4 regions of the Cellulosimicrobium composti genome follow, and region 4 is predicted to be linked to each of the others. Evidence: predicted binding sites of a transcription regulator. Region 4 holds the regulator's gene; each other region holds the start of a gene.
The links. The regulator LexA, encoded in region 4, represses DNA repair genes until DNA is damaged. The targets are predictions, from matches to a motif close to TCGAACANNTGTTCGA.

Region 1 (4,194 bases), on a different contig from region 4:
AACGTGACGACGCCGACCTTGGCCGTCGCGAGAGCCGAGGCGGTCATCAGGCGAGGCCCTGGGACGTGACGGTCGCGGCGGCGTCGGCCTCGATGTCGGCGACGCGCACGACGTCCTCGATCACCGGGTTCGACAGGAGCGTGACCGCGGCCTGCTCGGCGGCGGCGAGGACCTCCGGCGTGACCTCGCCGTCGACCTCGAGCTCGAACCGCTTGCCCTGGCGGACCGACGTGAACTGGGTGAACCCGAGGCGCGGCAGCGCCCCGACGACGGCCTTGCCCTGCGGGTCCAGGATCTCGGGCTTGGGCATGACCTCGACGACGACGCGTCCCACGGGGGCTCCTTGGCGAGAGTGTTCGGGAGGGCCGGGGCTCCGGGATCCCGGCCCACGTCACGGGCGTCGAGGACGCCCGGTGCGACGGGACGAGCGGGAGCCGACGGCGGGATTCCGCGCCCAGTCTACCGGGCGCGCGCACCCTTCTCGTCGGCCGTCCGCGGCCTGGGCGCGCGCTCAGCCGGCGGCGGCGCGCGGCGGGTCCGGCGGCTCGACGGGGATGTTGCCGAGGAGGACGTGCTTGCGCCACGCCCGCGCGACGTGGGACCGCCGGAACACGAACCCCGTTCCGAGGCTGACCGCGCACCAGACCGCCGCGTACCAGGGCTCCGGCCGGGTCACGTCGTTCGAGAAGAGGACGTGAGACAGGACGGGCCACCCGTAGAAGACGGCCAGCGCGGTCCCCAGGCTGCCCAGGGTCACGCGCCAGGGGTAGAGCGGCCCGTGGATGTCGTCCGCGACCCACCACCAGTACCGCGCGGGGAGGCGGACGTCGAACGCGCGGTAGAGCAGCCAGCGCCCGAACGGGGGGTGCTCGCGCCACCGCAGCGCCCATCCGGCGCGCACGAGGCCCCACGCCTCGCGGGCGCCGATCCCGGCGTGCGCGTCGTCGGCGCCCGACGCGTCGTCGAGGTCGAGGAGGAGCGCGAGCGCCTCCTCGCCGTGGCGGTCGCGCCATCGTCGCGGGTAGGCGTGCAGCCAGAACCGCGCGGACCGCTCGTACCGGCTCGCCCGGCCGGCGGTCATGCTCCGGTCCCCGCGAGGCCCGCGCCGGACGCCTCCGGTCCGCGACCGTCGAGGGACCGCCGCGCGCGCTCCGCGAGCTCGGCGAGGCGCAGCGTCTCGGCACGGGCGGCGCGACGCCCGGTGTCGGTGGCCCTGTAGTAGCGCCGCAGCCGACCCTCCACGACCTCCTCGCCCGCCGCCTCCACCAGCCCGGCCGCGACCAGACGGTCGAGGTTGCCGTACAGGGTGCCCGCTCCGAGGCGGGTCCGGCCTTCGGACAGCTCGCGCACGGTCTTGATCACGGCGTAGCCGTGCAGCGCCTCGCCGCTGAGGGCGAGCAGGACGAGATAGGCCTGCTCGGTCATGCGGAAGGCCGAGGAACGGGTCATGGACGATATATATCGAGTGACGAGTTATAAGGCAAGCCCTCGACCGTGTCGGCAGGTCGGGCTAGAGTCGAACACGTGTTCGAGACGCACGCTCGGCACGGTGCGAGGGCGGGGTCCTGCCCCTTCCCCGCCCTCGCACGAATCCGGCCCGAGGCGCAGGGAGGTCCCGCGTGCCAGCACCGCTCGTCCCCGTCCCGGCGGACCGTCCGAGGACGCGCCCGTCGCCGCAGACCGTCGCGCGCGTGCTCGTGCGCGACGCGACGTGCGTGTTCCCGGGGTGCCGCGTCCCGGCGTTCCGGTGCGACCTCGACCACGTCGTCGCGCCGCGGCCGGGAGCGGACGACGACGTGTGGGAGGCCGCGCAGGAGGCGGGCAACCTCGTCGCGCTGTGCCGGCACCACCGCGTGGTGCGCGCCCGCGACGGCTGGCGCCCGGCCCTGCTCGCCGACGGCGCGGTCCGGTGGACGGCGCCCAGCGGGCACACGTACGTCCGCCCGGGCGCCGCGCGGAGCGCGTGACGCTCAGCCGAGGGGCGAGCCCGTGAGCCGCTCGTACGCCTCGAGGTAGCGCGCGCGGGTCCGGGCGACGACGTCGGCCGGCAGCGACGGCGGCGGGGTGTCCGACGCGCGGTCCCACCCGGAGGCGGGCGACGTGAGCCAGTCGCGCACGTACTGCTTGTCGAAGCTCGGCTGCGCACGGCCCGGCTCCCACTGGTCGGCGGGCCAGAACCGCGACGAGTCCGGCGTCAGCACCTCGTCGCCGAGGACCGTCTCGCCGGTCGTGGGGTCGACGCCGAACTCGAGCTTCGTGTCCGCGAGGATCACGCCGCGCTCGCGCGCGACCTGCTCCGCGCGCGCGTAGACCGCGAGCGTGAGGTCGCGCAGGCGCGTCGCGTCCTCGGTCCCGATCTGCTCCGCGACCGCCTCGAACGACACGTTCTCGTCGTGCTCGCCCACCGCCGCCTTCGTCGCGGGCGTGAAGATCGGCTCGGGCAGGCGCGACCCGTCCACGAGACCGTCCGGCAGCGGGACGCCGCAGACCTCGCCCCCGGCGCGGTACTCGACCAGCCCGGACCCCGTGAGGTAGCCCCGCGCCACGCACTCGACGGGGAACATGTCGAGGCGGCGGCAGATCATCGCGCGCCCCGCGACGACGTCCGGGACCAACCCGTCACCGTGCTCCGCCGAGACCTCGGTCGACACGACGTGGTTCGGCACGATGTCCGCGAGCTGCTCGAACCACCACAGGCTGAGCTGCGTGAGGACGACCCCCTTGTCCGGGATACCGGGCGAGAGCACGTGGTCGTACGCGCTGACGCGGTCGCTCGCGACGACGAGCACCACGTCGCCGAGCGGGTGCACGCCGCCGAGCGCGGGCAGGTCCGGCTCGTAGAGGTCGCGCACCTTGCCGGAGTACACGTGCCTCCAGCCGGGCAGGTCGAGCGCCGCCGTGTCGAGGGCGTCGGCCTCGCCGAGCGAGAGGGCCGAGGCGGGGTCGAGAGGGGTGTCCGTCACGGCGCCTAGTGTCGCACCGACGCCGCGCCCCCGGCTCGCGCGTCCGCCCTGGTGCGGGGACTCGCGCACCCACCTGACCGTCGGCGCGGGGGCGGCCGCGGTGGCCGACCCGAGCCCCGTCGTCGAACGGCGCGCACCCGGGCGACGCCCGCCACGCCACGTCGCGGGCGAGGTCGGCAGTCCCTCGCGAGGTCGGCACGTGCTCGCGAGGTCGGCAGCCCGGACCGCCGATCATGGACGAATCTGCCGACGTCAGCACGCTCGGACCGGGCACCGCGCACAGGAACGACGCAGGGCGTCGGCCGGCTGCCGCGGGGGGTGCGCTCGGGCTGACATCCGGTCCGACGAGCAGAAGGCCGCGGGTGCGGCACGTGCGCACGACCGACCTCGCCGACCGAGTTCTCGTCGTGAACCCCGGCGGGTACGTCGACGAGTCCACGAGACGCGAGTCGCCGACGCCCGGGACGCCGGCATGCCGGTCTCGTTCACCCTCTCGCCTGACACGCCGGCACTCTGCCGCCGGTGCCCGTCCGGCTCCTGGCTCTACCGACCGCCCCCGGGGCCTCCGCGACACGGCGGACCACAGGCACCGACCCGGTGGGAATCCCTCGATGGCGATCGCGGCTGCGGAGTCTCACCAGAGGTCGGCCGAGACCCCCCTCACACCTGACCAGCACATGCCCGCGCTGAGACGTGGGCAGGACCGCCACCAAGGTCCCGGTCGGCGCGCACCCGCAGTCAGCCCGCGAGCGTGACCTCGCCCGCGGCGGCCTTGGCGGCGATGTCGCTGCGGTGGTGCGAGCCGGGGAGCACGATGCGGTCGACCGCGGCGTAGGCCCGGCGGCGCGCCTCGGCGAGGTCGGCGCCGCGCGCCACGACCGACAGCACGCGACCGCCCGCGGCGACGAGGCCGCCGTCGCCCGTGCGCGCGGTGCCCGCGTGGAGCACGTGCACGCCCTCGACCTCCTCGGCCGCGTCGATGCCCGTGATCGGGTCGCCGGACCGGACGGCGCCCGGGTAGCCGTGCGCGGCCACGACGACGGTGACCGACGCGTCGTCGTGCCAGCGCAGCGCGCCGAGCTCGGCGAGGCGGCCCTGCGCCGCCGCGAGCATGACGGCGGACAGCGGCGTCGCGAGGCGCGTGAGCACCGACTGCGTCTCGGGGTCCCCGAACCGCGCGTTGAACTCGACGACGCGCGTCCCGCGGCTCGTCAGCGCGAGCCCGACGTAC
Region 2 (4,194 bases), on a different contig from region 4:
TCGGCAGGGCTGGTACTTCTTTCCCCTGCTCGCCCTGGAGGGCCTCAACCTGCACGTCGCGAGCGTGCGCCGGGTGCTCGGCCGCCGGCCCGTGCCGCACCGGGGCGTGGAGGTCCCGGTCCTGCTCGGGCGGCTCGCGCTCTACCTGGTGGCGCTGGGCCTCCTGCTCCCCCCGACCCTCGCGGCGGTGTTCCTGGCCGTGCAGCTCGCGGTCTTCGGCATCCTGCTCGGGGGGGCGTTCGCCCCGAACCACAAGGGCATGCCGATCGTCCCGGCGACCGCGGACGTCGACTTCCTGCGCCGCCAGGTCCTCATGTCCCGCAACATCCGCGGCGGCGCGGTCGTCGACTTCTTCATGGGTGGTCTCAACCGTCAGGTGGAGCACCACCTGTTCCCGAGCATGCCGCGCCCGAACCTCAGGCGCGTCCAGCCCCTCGTGCGCGAGTACTGCTCCCAGCTCGGCGTGGCCTACACCGAGGTCGGGTTCTTCACCTCCTACCGGATCGTCGTCCAGTTCCTCAACGACGTCCCCGGCCGAGCCCGCGACCCGTTCACCTGCCCCCTGGCCGCCAGCCTCGGACGCTAGCGACTCGGGCCGCCGGCGCACAGCCACTCCCAGGTTCGCTCCCAGGTACGAAGCGTAGGGTCACGATATCCGTGGCGAACGTGCCCCGTCTGAGGTGCGCGGGCCCGGAACCGCAAGGAGGCCGCCATGGCCACCACCCCGCTCACCTCTGCCACGAACGGCAGCCCAGTCTCTCGCCGCACGAGCCCAGCAGTCACGTCACGTAGCGCTTGGACCGAACACGGGTATGTCCCGCCGCCACGCAGCCGCACCGGAGCCATCTGGGTCGGCCTGTGCATTGCCGCGCTCGTCCTGGTCGCGCTCATCGTGTTCATGCTCCAGAACACCCAGCTCGTGCTCATCTCGTTCCTCGGCTGGCAAGGCTCCGTCCCCCTCGCCCTCGCCCTGCTCATCGCGGGAATCGGCGTCAGTATCGTCGCCCTCGTCGTCGGCACCCTCCGCATCCACCAGCTCCGCCGACGCCTCGCACACCGCCTCTAACGCCCGCGACATCACACCCACCCATGACCGACGACCGCGAGACCTCGCCAGAACGCCCCACCGACCTGCTCGGCGAGATCGACGCCTCCCAACGCCAGATGGAAGCCGTCGTCTCCGTCGTCGACCAGGGCTCGCCCATAGACCTCATCCACTACGTCGCCGCCCGCGCCCGTCTCGACGCCGCGATCGCCCAATGGAACCTGCGCGCCTCGACTACCTAGACGCAGCGGCGTGCGCCGCACCTGCGCGGCGGGCCGCGCCTGGCCCTCGACGAGGTCGACGAGGAGGCCGCCGTGAGCATGAGCAGCCACCGGTCCGGAGCGTGACGCCACTCTCGTCGAGGTCGCGCACAACGCGCACGACCTGGACTGCCGACCGGCCGAGCCATTCGCACTACCTCAATACGCACCGCTACCGGTAATGACTGTTTACCGCTTCTGCCGACGTCGTTCGGTGCCCGTCACCCGACTAGACGTAGCGGCGCCCGCCGCACCTGCGCGGCGGGCCGTGCCTGGCCCTCGAGGAGGTCGACGAGGAGGCTGCCAGGCGTCGGAAGCGTGAGCGTCCATCGGTCCGTGGTGCCCCGGGCCGTGCGGGCGACGTCGAGCTCGCATCGCCGGAGGTAACCGTCGCCGGCGTCAGTGCCTCCCCAGCGGTGCGTGACGACGTCGAGGCGCACTGCGGCGTGCTCCCACGGGCTGACGGCGACCAGCCCGGAACCGCGCTCTCGCGCCCGGGCGAGCAGCCGCCGGTGCTCGGGCGCCGTGAGCCAGGCGTCCGGGCCGATGACGACGTACGTCATGCCATCGAGCAAGGCGGCGACGACGCCAGCGGGATCGTCCCCGGCGCGCGGCACGAGCGCGACGCGATCGAGCGCCACGCCGGCGTCCGCGGCTGCGAGCATCCCGAGGTCGGGCGCCCCCACCACGGCGAGCCAGTCCGACGACCCTTGCGACATCGCGAGCAGCGCGAGCAGGAGCGACGTCGAGCCCGTCACGACGCTGGCCGCCCCGCGCGGCAGGCGCCCGCCGTCGAGGATCGCGCCGAGCGGCCGCGGAGCGTCGTCAAGGTCGAAGACACCTGGAGTCGACGAGCGCACGCCCGTGCGCAGCTCCGCGCGACGCAGGGTCGCGCGAGCCACCTCGAGCGGGTCGAGAGCGGTCGTCGGCACCCTTTCAGGTTACGCCGCTGTTCGAACTGGTGTTCCCCTTAGCAAGTCTCGTTAGCCCTTGGGGCCACAGGGCTTCTGCGTCGTTGACAGTGTCATTGACCAGCGCAACGGTCAGGGCGCAGCTGACCGGTGACGCGCAGCGGAGATCTGCGGCGGGCCCTCGTGAGGCTGCTCCGGCAACACCGGTCTGGGCGACCGCCGTGTGGCGCACCATGTCAGGTTCGCCTACACAGGGTTCGCCGGGGTCATTCCGCGGCCCCGACTACCGAGAGGAGATTGTCATGCAATGGTCTGGAGCGCGGGCGCTGGTGGGGGCAGCGTCGCTCGCGGCAGGGGTGCTCGTCATGGGTGTTGCGGTTCCAGCGTCCGCGGACGCTGTGTCGGACCCGGCGACCCAAGACGAACTGACCGCGGAGATGGACACACTTCGGTACCAGGTCAAGCTCGACGAGGCGGCCGGGGACGTGCAGATTCAGAACGACGGAACGATCGTTCAGACGATCGACGAGCAGCAGATGGTGCTCGAGCAGGACGGTAGCTGGACGATCAATGACGTACCGACTGAGGGGCAGATTACGCCGCAGTTCGTGAGCGGCTGTGCGGGCTCGTTCGGTGACGTTCTCCGGGTTCGCAACTACCTCCAAGGAAGCGCTACCCAGACGTGCGCTGAGGGCGCTTACCCACAGTGGATCCACTACCAACTGCGCAGTACCTGCGCCGGACCGCTGTGCATCATCTTCAGCAACGAGACCGGGCGAATCCGCAGCAACAACGGGCTCGGCTACAGCCGGGTGGCGAACGTGACGTATACCGAGGACTGCGAGTCGTCCGGCAACCGCAAGTACTCGCAGATCGTGTGGCCGGCCGGCAAGGGGGTCGAGTTCGGCCCGGTCGTCGACCGCGATGAACCGATCGTGGGCTGCGACCTCAACGCCTGAGGACAGTTCTTGCTCAGGGCTCCCGCTCGCCGGAGCGGGAGCCCTGATCGCCTGTCCAGAACATCCAAATAGGCTTGCCTGCGCGATCGCGCAGCGCGTCGTCCGCAAGCCCGAGTGCCGATCGCACCCAGTTCACAGATAGGCCCGCCGCAGCAGCGATATCGTCTGCGCTCGCCCCTGCGGCAGCGGCTAGCCGCACGTACTCGGCGAGCTGTACATCTCGGGCCGCTGTCTCTAGTTGCCGCGATCTTTCAACCATGCTTCTGAGCCCGGCGAGATGTCTGTCTACCTCCGACGCCATGAGTCGACTCTAGCGACCTGGGACTTCCCGCACAGATCCTCGTCAGGCGCACTGGGACGCCGGGTCAGTAGCAGTCAGCGAACCTACCTGGTCTGGAAGCTCGATCTACGGGTGGCCCTGGGCACGCTTCCATGTGACGATCCCCGCGAGCCGGCGACGACGCCGGCGCAACCATCGACAGAGGGGGCTCCATCGATGTCGCACGACCCTGCTCGCCGGAGGCAAACGCGCACCGTGGTAGCGCTGTTCTCCGCATTCAGCCTGGCTACTGGCTTGGCCTTCGTTGCACCTGCCAGTGCAGATGACCGGGATGAAGCCGCGCCCACCATTCTGCCTGGACCTGTCTCGTCGGAGGCTCCACGGTCCGACGACGCCTACCCCGAAGCTGATCTGCTCACCCTGCCGGTAGTGGACGACCAGATGCAGCAGGACGCCGTAATGATGGCGGAACGACTTGAAGGTCACGACCGGCTGGCGTCCGTCGGCATTTCTCTGGACCGCAGCACGATCGAGGTGTATTGGTACGGCGAGGAGCAAACCGACCTTAACCGGGTGCTCGACGAGGTGTCCTCTCCCGTCGCTCTACGCTCGAGCACCTACTCCCCGAAGGAGCTTCGGGAAGCCTCTCGCGCACTGCTCGACGGTACAGCAGGAGTCGACGTCGCAGGTGTCGCGCTACGTGCGGACGGCTCAGGGCTCGAGGTGACCCTGTCACCGA
Region 3 (4,194 bases), on a different contig from region 4:
GGAGGCCTTCGGGTCGGTCGACCCGGGCACCCCGCACAACGAGGCGCGCGACGACGTGTGGGGCGCGCTCGTGGAGATCCTCGTGGACAAGGCCTGCGGGGGAGCCACGGAGGACGGTGTGGACGTGGCGCCGGACGACGTCCGCCGCGCCCTGCGGAGCCACCGCGGGCTCGGCGCCGCGTTCGACCGCGCGTGGCCGGTCGTCGAGCCGACCGACCTCGTGGCCGACCTGTGGTCCGTGCCCGCCTACCTGCGCCTGTGCGCGCCGTCGCTCACGCCCGAGCAGGTGCGCGCGCTCCAGCGCGAGGACGCGACTGCGTGGACGACGGCGGACCTGCCGCTGCTCGACGCCGCGCGCCGTCGCCTCGGCGACCCGGAGGCGTCACGGCGGCGGCGCCGCAACGAGGCCGCGGCGGCGGCGGAGCGCGCGCGCATGGACGACGTCGTGGACCACCTCGTCGCGACCGACGACAGCGAGCTCGGGATCATGCAGATGCTGCGCGGCCAGGACCTGCGCGACGCGCTGGTGGACGACGGCGCGCTCGTCGTCGCGACGCCGGACCGCCTCGCGGGGCCGTTCGCGCACGTCGTCGTCGACGAGGCGCAGGAGCTCACCGACGCCGAGTGGCAGATGGTGCTCGGTCGCTGCCCGTCGCGCAGCGTCACCGTCGTCGGGGACCGCGCGCAGGCGCGCCACGGGTTCGCGGAAGGGTGGCGCGAGCGGCTGGAGCGCGTCGGGTTCGAGCGGGTCGCGGAGTCCTCGCTGAGCGTCAGCTACCGCACGCCGTGCGAGATCATGGCGGCCGCCGAGCCCGTCATCCGGGCCGCGGTCCCGGACGCCAACGTGCCGACGTCCGTGCGCAGCACGGGCGTGCCCGTCGCGCACGGGGCGGTCGCGGACCTCGGCGCGGTGCTCGACGCGTGGCTCGCCGAGCACGCGGACGGCACGGCGTGCGTGATCGGGGTCGCGGAGTCCGCCGCGGCCGAGACGGTCTCCGCGACGCTCGGCGCGGACGCGTCCGGGTCGTCGCGCGTACGGGTGCTCACGCCCGAGACGGCCAAGGGCCTCGAGTTCGACCTCGTCGTGCTCGTGGAGCCGCAACGGTTCGGCGACGGCGTCGAGGGCGCCGTGGACCGCTACGTCGCGATGACGCGCGCGACGCAGCAGCTCGTCGTCCTCGACGGCTGACGACCCGCATCACGGGCTGACGACCGGCCCGGGGGTCGCGCGGCACCGCGGCCCCCGGGCCTGTCGGTGCCGGGACCCGGTCAGGCGACGGGGACCGCGAGGTCCTCGACGACCTCGACGCCCGGCAGACGCCCGAGCAGGTCGCCGGGGAGCAGGAGCTTGGAGCGTCGCACGCCGCTGCCGACGAGCGCGAGGGCACCGTCGGTCACGACGCGCGCGTCGACGAGCACGCGCCACCCCGCGGGCAGCCCCACGGGCGTGATGCCGCCGTATTCCATGCCGGACTCCGCCGTCGCGCGGTCGGTCGGCAGGAAGGACGCCTTGCGCACGTCGAGCAGCTTGCGGATGCGCGTGTTGACGTCGGCGCGCGTGTGCGCGCGGACCACGGCGGCGGCGACGCGCTCGTCGCCCGCCCGCGCGCCGCCCACGACGACGCAGTTCGCCGACGCCTCGACGGGCAGGTCGAACGCGGCGTTGAGCGTCGCGGTGTCCGCGAGGTCGGGGTCGATCTCCGTCACGGCCACGAGCGCGGCGACGTCCGGGTCGGCGTCGGCCCACCGGCGCAGCGCGTCGGCGGTGACGGGGGCGACGAGGTCGAGGTGGTCGAGCGCCGGCTCCCAGACGAGCGAGCCGAGCGTGGGGAGGGTCGTGCGGTCGTCCATGGCGACAGCCTGCCATCCCGTCGCGGCCCTGTGCGCCGAACATGCGTCTGCTCCCTGTCGAACATGCGGTCGTGGCCCGTACGGACCGCCGGACGGGCGGTATCCGCATGTTCGGCGGGGGAGAGGTTCAGGTAGAGGTCGAGGGTTGGGGGGCAACCTTCGAGCGGTGGTCGAGGGTTGTGCCGGGCATCTCGGACGAAGCCGACGGCCCTCACCTGCGGAGTTGACACCCCGCGACGGCGGACGTTCACTGGAAGTGTTCGAACATCTGTTCGAACAGCGGTGGGTGCAGAGCGTCGCCCCCAGCAGTCGACGCGCGGCAGCGCGTCCCGTCCGAGCAGCACCGGGAGGCGAGATGACCCTTCTCGCCGACCCCGCGGAACGGGCGGGCGCGACCGGCGCCACCACGGTCGCGGCCGCCGACAAGGCCGCACGCGCTCGCGCCGTCCTGCGCCGCGCCGAAGAACGTACCGGGGTGCGCCGACACCGCCCGGTCGCGCCCGCCACCCCGCAGGCCGCCACCCCGCCGGCCGCCGCCCCGTGCGCCGAGTCCGTCCACGACGCCGTCCCGTTCGTCGACGCCGTCCCGCGCGCGGAGGCCGTGCCGCTCGCCGAGGTCTCCTCGCCGGCGCCAGCCCGGCCCGCCCCTGTCGCGCCGGCCGGGCGTCCGGCGCGGGCGCGCGGCCGCCACGGCGCGGTCCCGGACGCGATCCCGGACGAGCGGGTGTGGCCGGTGCACGACGCGCTCGCCCCGCTCCTGCCCCTCGGCGGCCTGCAGCGCGGCACCGTGCTCGCCGTGCGCGGCTCGACGAGCCTCCTGCTCGCGCTCGTCGCGCGCCCGTCGCGGGCCGGGGCGTGGACCGCCGCGGTCGGCTTCCCGGCGGTCGGCCTGCTCGCGGCCGCCGACGCCGGCGCGGACCTCGACCGCGTCGTGCTCGTCCCGCGCCCCGGCCCCGACGCGGCGCTCGCGATCGCGGCGCTCGTCGACGGCCTGGACGTCGTGGTCGTCGGGCCCGACGCCGCCCTCACCGACACCGACCGTCGTCGGCTCGCCGCCCGGGCGCGCGAGCGCGGGGCGCTGCTCGTCGCCGCCACGGCGTGGCCGGGCGCGCACGTCGCGCTCACGGTCACGGGCGGCGCCTGGTCCGGCGCGGACCACGGGGCGGGCTGGCTGCGGCGCCGCACCCTCGTCGTCGAGCGCGCGGGCCGCGGGGGAGCCGCGCGCCCGGTGCGGGTCGAGGTCGAGCTCCCGCTCGTCCACGACGACTGGCCCGCGTTCCTCGCGCAGGACGCCCGGGACGCCGCACCCCCCGCGGCCGACGACGCGCCCCGCGCCGTGCCCGGCGGTCCCGTGCCCGCCCGGGCCGACGACCCCGACCGGCCCTCCCGGCTCCGGCTCGTCGGATGAGCCCGCACCCGACCCGCACGGCGGCCCTGTGGGTGCCGGACTGGCCGGTGCTCGCGGCGATGGCGGTGCGCGACGTCCCCGCGCACGTCCCCGCCGCGACGCACGACGGCCGCCGCGTCGTCGCCGTCTCCGCGACCGCCCGGGCCCAGGGCGTGCGCCGCGGCATGCGCCGCCGTCGGGCCCGTGAGTGCTGCCCCGAGCTCGAGCTGCTCGACGTCGACGACGCGCGTGACGCCCGCGAGTTCGAGCCCGTCGCGCTCGCGGCCGAGACCGTCGTCGCGGGGCTGGAGATCACCCGGCCCGGCCTGCTGCTCCTGCCCGCCGCCGGGGCGAGCCGGTACCACGGGTCCGACGCCGCGCTCGCGGAGGCGCTCGTCGCGCGCGTCGCCGAGCGCACCGGTCACGAGAGCCAGGTGGGCGTCGCCGACGGCATCCTCGCGGCCGTGCTCGCCGCGCGGGAGGCCGCCGTCGTCCCGCCCGGCCGCTCCGCCGCGTTCCTCGCGCCGCGGCCGGCGCGCGACCTCGTGCACGTCACCGCCCGGCCGGACGCCGCCGTCGCGGTCGACGAGCTCGTGGACCTCCTCGGCCGGCTCGGCGTGCGCACCCTCGGCGCGCTCGCGGCCCTGCCGCCCGCGACGGTCGAGGGACGCTTCGGCGACCTCGGCGCGTGGGCGCACCGGCTCGCGCGCGGCGAGGACCTGCGCCCGCCCGCGCGCCGCCGCGTCGAGCCCGACGTCGCGGTGAGCGCCGAGCTCGACCCGCCCGCCGAGCGCGTCGACGTCGCGACCTTCGCCGCGCGCCGGCTCTCCGAGGACCTGCACGACCAGCTCGTCGCGCGCTCGCTCGTCGCCGGGCGCCTGCGCATCACGGCGCGGACCGTCGAGGGCGACGACCTCGAGCGCACGTGGCGGCTCGACGGACCGGGCGCGATGAGC
Region 4 (4,194 bases):
AGCGACCTGTGAGCCGGCCCGCGGTCCCGGCGCGGCGTCAGCCGAGCGGTGCGGCGTCGCGGTCCGCCGCCACCTCCGGGTCGGCGGACGTGCCGCGGCTCGCCGCCGACTCGCGCTCCTCCCGCTCGACGCGCAGCGACGTGATCGCGCTCTCGAAGTCCTCGAGCGAGTCGAACGCCTGGTAGACGCTCGCGAAGCGCAGGTAGGCGACCTCGTCGAGCTCACGCAGCGGACCGAGGATCGCGAGGCCGATCTCGTACGCGTCGAGCTCGGCGCTGCCGCTCGCCCGGATCGTCTCCTCGACGCGCTGCGCCAGCACCGCGAGGTCGTCCTCGTTGACCGGTCGGCCCTGGCACGCCTTGCGCACGCCGTTGACGATCTTCTCGCGCGAGAACGGCTCGGTCACGCCCGAGCGCTTGACGACGGACAGGCTCGCGGTCTCGATGGTGGTGAAGCGCCGGTTGCACTCGGGGCACTGACGGCGCCGTCGGATCGAGGACCCGTCGTCGGACGTGCGCGAGTCGACGACGCGGGAGTCCGCGTGACGGCAGAACGGGCAGTGCATGGCGGGCTCCTCCGCGGGTCGCGCCGACAGGTCGGCGCGACGAACGTATGCCGTCGCGGCCGGGCCGTGCAACACGCTCGCGTGCGACGTGCGTCTCGCCCGCGCTACCCCTCCTCGACGGGGAGGAGGAGCTTCTGGCCCGCCTGGACGCCGGACGACGACAGCCCGTTGAGCTCCACGAGACCGCTGACGACGTCGCGAAGGTCCTCTCCCGGGGCCGCGACGCCCTGCGCCAGCTCCCAGAGCGTCTCGCCCGAGCTCACGACGTGCACCCGGACCTCGACGGGCTCGCCGGGCCCGCTCGCGACGGCGACGCCCACGCGCGCGGCGAGCACGAGGACCAGGGCTGCGAGCAGCACGAGGACGACACGGCCGCGCCGCGTGAGCCGCAGCGGCGCCTCGTCGTGCCGCGCGCGCTCCGTGCGGCCGCTCGCGAGGGCGACCGGCCCCGCCATGATTCCCACCGCCTGCATGTCTCCTCCGTCCCGACCGCGAGCCCGATCGCCTTCCCCGGTCGATCGGACCCGCCGCCCGTCGCGTGCGGCGCCCGACCCATGGTCGAACACCTGTACGTAGAACATCTGTACGAAGGTCTATCACGAACGACCGACAGAGTCGAGACATGCTCGAACAGGTGTTTGATTCGTGTCGCAACCTCCCCTAGCCTGGGGTCAGGTCGGTTCGCCGGACATGTCCGCTCGGACCTGGGGAGACGACCGAGGGCCCGGGGCGCACGCCCCGGGGTGGGGTGGCCGCGGGCACGCGTTGCGCCGGCGGCCCGCGACGGACGAGGGCGGAGCGACCATGGCGGGACGAGGCACGGACAGCGCACGAGGGCTCGCCGAGGTGCGCGAGCTCCCGGACGGCTCGGCGGGCGGCGACGGGCTCACGCCGCGCCAGCGGCTCGTGCTCGAGACCATCCGCGCGTGCGTCGAGCAGCGCGGCTACCCGCCGAGCATGCGCGAGATCGGCGAGGCCGTCGGCCTCACGAGCCCGTCCTCCGTGAAGCACCAGCTCACGACGCTCGAGCGCAAGGGCTTCCTGCGCCGCGACCCCAACCGGCCGCGCGCGATCGAGGTCGTCCAGCCGGACGACTCCCGGCGGGCGACGCCCCTCTCGGTCGCCGGCACCGCGCCCGAGCCCGCGTACGACGAGTCCCGCCCCGCGCCGTCGTACGTCCCGGTCGTGGGCCGCATCGCGGCCGGTGGCCCGATCCTCGCCGAGCAGGTCGTCGAGGACGTGTTCCCCCTCCCCCGCCAGCTCGTCGGCGACGGCGAGCTCTTCCTCCTGCGGGTCCAGGGCGACTCGATGGTCGACGCGGCGATCTGCGACGGCGACTGGGTCGTCGTGCGGCGCCAGCCGGTCGCCGAGAACGGCGAGATCGTCGCGGCGATGATCGACGGCGAGGCCACGGTCAAGAGCCTGCGCCGCGCCGACGGCCACGTGTGGCTCATGCCGCACAACGCCGCGTACGACCCGATCCCGGGCGACGACGCCCAGGTGCTCGGGCGCGTCGTCTCGGTCCTGCGCAGCCTGTGAACCGGCACGGCCTCTGAGGGCGCGAGAGCCGGGTGGTCGGCGGACCACCCGGCTCTCGTGTCCTCGGGCCCCGTGCCGCCCTCGCTCGGGCCGGGCCGCCGTCGCGCCCGCGCGGGGTCAGAGCCCGAAGCGTCGTGCGACGGCGCGCAGCGACTCCGCGGACGCGCGCAGGCCCGCGAGCTCGTCGTCCGCGAGCGGCACCCCCACGCGCTCGACGGCCCCGCGCCGATCCACGAGGGTCGGCAGGGAGAGGCACACGTCCTCGAGGCCGTAGGCGCCGTCGAGGAGCGTCGAGACGGGCAGGACGCGGTGCTCGTCGTCGAGCACGGCCTCGATGATGCGCGTCCCCGCGAGCCCGACCGCGTAGTTGGTCGCACCCTTGCCCTCGATGATCCGGTACGCCGACTGCACGACCTCGCGCGCGATGTCGTCGCGGACGTCGGCCGTGAGCGGTCCACGGCCTGCGATGCCCTGCCACTCGAGCAGCGGCACGCCGCCGATGGTCGCGGAGCTCCACAGGGGGATCTCGGTGTCGCCGTGCTCCCCCGCGATGTACGCGTGGACGTTCTGCACCGCCACGCCGCAGTGCTGGGCGACGAGGAAGCGCAGTCGCGAGGAGTCGAGGACGGTCCCGCTGCCGAAGAGCTGCGACGGCGGCAGGCCGGAGAACTTGAGCGCCGCGTACGTGACGATGTCCACGGGGTTGGTGACCATGACGTAGACCGCGTCGGGCGCGACCTCGACGAGCCCGGGCAGGATCGTGCGCATGAGGCCGATCGTGCCCTCGGCGAGGTCGAGCCGCGTCTGCCCGGGCTTCTGCTTGGCGCCCGCGGTCACGACCACGACGTCGGCACCCGCGCACACCGCGACGTCGTCGGAACCCTCCACGCGCGCCATCGGCATGAACTGGATCCCGTGCTGAAGGTCGAGCACCTCGGCCTCGACCTTCGCACGGTTGACGTCGAGCAGCGCGACCGTGCGCGCCGCCCCGCGCATGAGGGCCGCGTACGCGAGCGTCGACCCGACCGCGCCCGCGCCGACGATGGCGAGCTTCGTGGTGCGGGCCCCGCCTCCCGGACCGCCCGTGGTCGCGCCGCCGGTGCCCTGCGGGGACGTGCTCGTCGTCATCTCGCCTCCGTGAAGTCGCTGGAAGGCCTCAGCCTAGGGCGGCGAGGCGACGGAGCGCACCAGCGGCGACGTCGCGGTCGGTCGTCTGCCAGAACGGGGGCATCGACCGGGTGAGGAACGTGCCGTACCGGGCGGTGACGAGGCGCGGGTCGAGGACCGCGACCACGCCGCGGTCCTCCGTGGAGCGCACGAGGCGACCGGCGCCCTGCGCGAGCAGGAGCGCGGCGTGCGTCGCGGACACCTGCATGAACCCGTTGCCGCCGGCCGCCTCGACCGCGCGCGCCCGCGCCGACTTCACGGGGTCGTCCGGGCGCGGGAACGGGATGCGGTCGATGAGGACGAGCGAGCACGAGGGGCCGGGCACGTCGACCCCCTGCCAGAGCGAGAGCGTGCCGAACAGGCACGTGGCGGGGTCGGCGGCGAACTCCCGCACGAGCGTCGGGAGCTGGTCGTCGCCCTGGCACAGGACCGGCACGTCGAGCCGCTCGCGCATCGCCTCGGCCGCCGCGACGGCGGCGCGGCGCGACGAGAACAGCCCGAGGGTGCGCCCGCCGGCGGCCTCGACGAGCGTCGCGATCTCGTCGAGCTGGTGCTCCGTCGCGGCCTCGCGCCCGGGGGTCGGCAGCCGCTTGGCGACGTAGAGGATCCCCTGGCGCGCGTAGTCGAACGGGCTGCCGACGTCGATCCCGCGCCAGCGCGGCGCCTCGTCGTCACCGGTTCCTGTCGCGCCGAGGCCGAACGTGCGCGCGACCGCGTCGAAGCTCCCGCCGAGCGCGAGCGTCGCGGACGTGAAGACGCCCGTGCGCTCGGCGAGGAGGTGCGTGCGGATGAGGCCCGCGACGCCGAGCGGTGCGGCGTGCAGGCGGCTCGCGCCCTCGCCGAACCGGTCGGCCGTCCAGCCGCCCTCGCCGGGCCGCGAGCACCAGAGCACGTCGTGGCCCGTCGGGTCCGCGGCCATGCGC

Region 1: a site for LexA is predicted at 1,517-1,532, ahead of GYH36_RS08495 (HNH endonuclease signature motif containing protein). Genes of this name have one in related genera too.
Region 2: a site for LexA is predicted at 2,259-2,274, ahead of imuA' (DnaE2-dependent mutagenesis accessory factor ImuA'). Genes of this name have one in related genera too.
Region 3: a site for LexA is predicted at 2,112-2,127, ahead of imuA' (DnaE2-dependent mutagenesis accessory factor ImuA'). Genes of this name have one in related genera too.

The regions. Positions count from the first base shown of each region.
Region 1 is NZ_JAAFAN010000022.1:46,394-50,587, forward strand. It holds gene purQ (phosphoribosylformylglycinamidine synthase subunit PurQ) at 1-47, opposite strand, end outside; gene purS (phosphoribosylformylglycinamidine synthase subunit PurS) at 47-334, opposite strand; gene GYH36_RS08485 (hypothetical protein) at 512-1,081, opposite strand; gene GYH36_RS08490 (PadR family transcriptional regulator) at 1,078-1,449, opposite strand; gene GYH36_RS08495 (HNH endonuclease signature motif containing protein) at 1,620-1,967, shown strand; gene GYH36_RS08500 (phosphoribosylaminoimidazolesuccinocarboxamide synthase) at 1,971-2,885, opposite strand; gene purD (phosphoribosylamine--glycine ligase) at 3,702-4,194, opposite strand, start outside.
Region 2 is NZ_JAAFAN010000115.1:1,504-5,697, reverse strand. It holds partial or broken gene GYH36_RS18700 (fatty acid desaturase family protein) at 1-586, shown strand, start outside; gene GYH36_RS18695 (lipopolysaccharide assembly protein LapA domain-containing protein) at 899-1,066, shown strand; gene GYH36_RS18690 (hypothetical protein) at 1,090-1,287, shown strand; gene imuA' (DnaE2-dependent mutagenesis accessory factor ImuA') at 1,527-2,237, opposite strand; gene GYH36_RS18680 (hypothetical protein) at 2,519-3,175, shown strand; gene GYH36_RS18675 (chymotrypsin family serine protease) at 3,711-4,194, shown strand, end outside.
Region 3 is NZ_JAAFAN010000004.1:12,367-16,560, reverse strand. It holds gene helR (RNA polymerase recycling motor ATPase HelR) at 1-1,189, shown strand, start outside; gene GYH36_RS01690 (YbaK/EbsC family protein) at 1,270-1,851, opposite strand; gene imuA' (DnaE2-dependent mutagenesis accessory factor ImuA') at 2,207-3,259, shown strand; gene GYH36_RS01680 (DNA polymerase Y family protein) at 3,256-4,194, shown strand, end outside.
Region 4 is NZ_JAAFAN010000040.1:16,026-20,219, reverse strand. It holds gene GYH36_RS12420 (aldo/keto reductase) at 1-12, shown strand, start outside; gene nrdR (transcriptional regulator NrdR) at 38-565, opposite strand; gene GYH36_RS12410 (LysM peptidoglycan-binding domain-containing protein) at 670-1,038, opposite strand; gene lexA (transcriptional repressor LexA) at 1,370-2,104, shown strand; gene GYH36_RS12400 (L-lactate dehydrogenase) at 2,222-3,232, opposite strand; gene GYH36_RS12395 (ATP-dependent DNA helicase) at 3,261-4,194, opposite strand, start outside.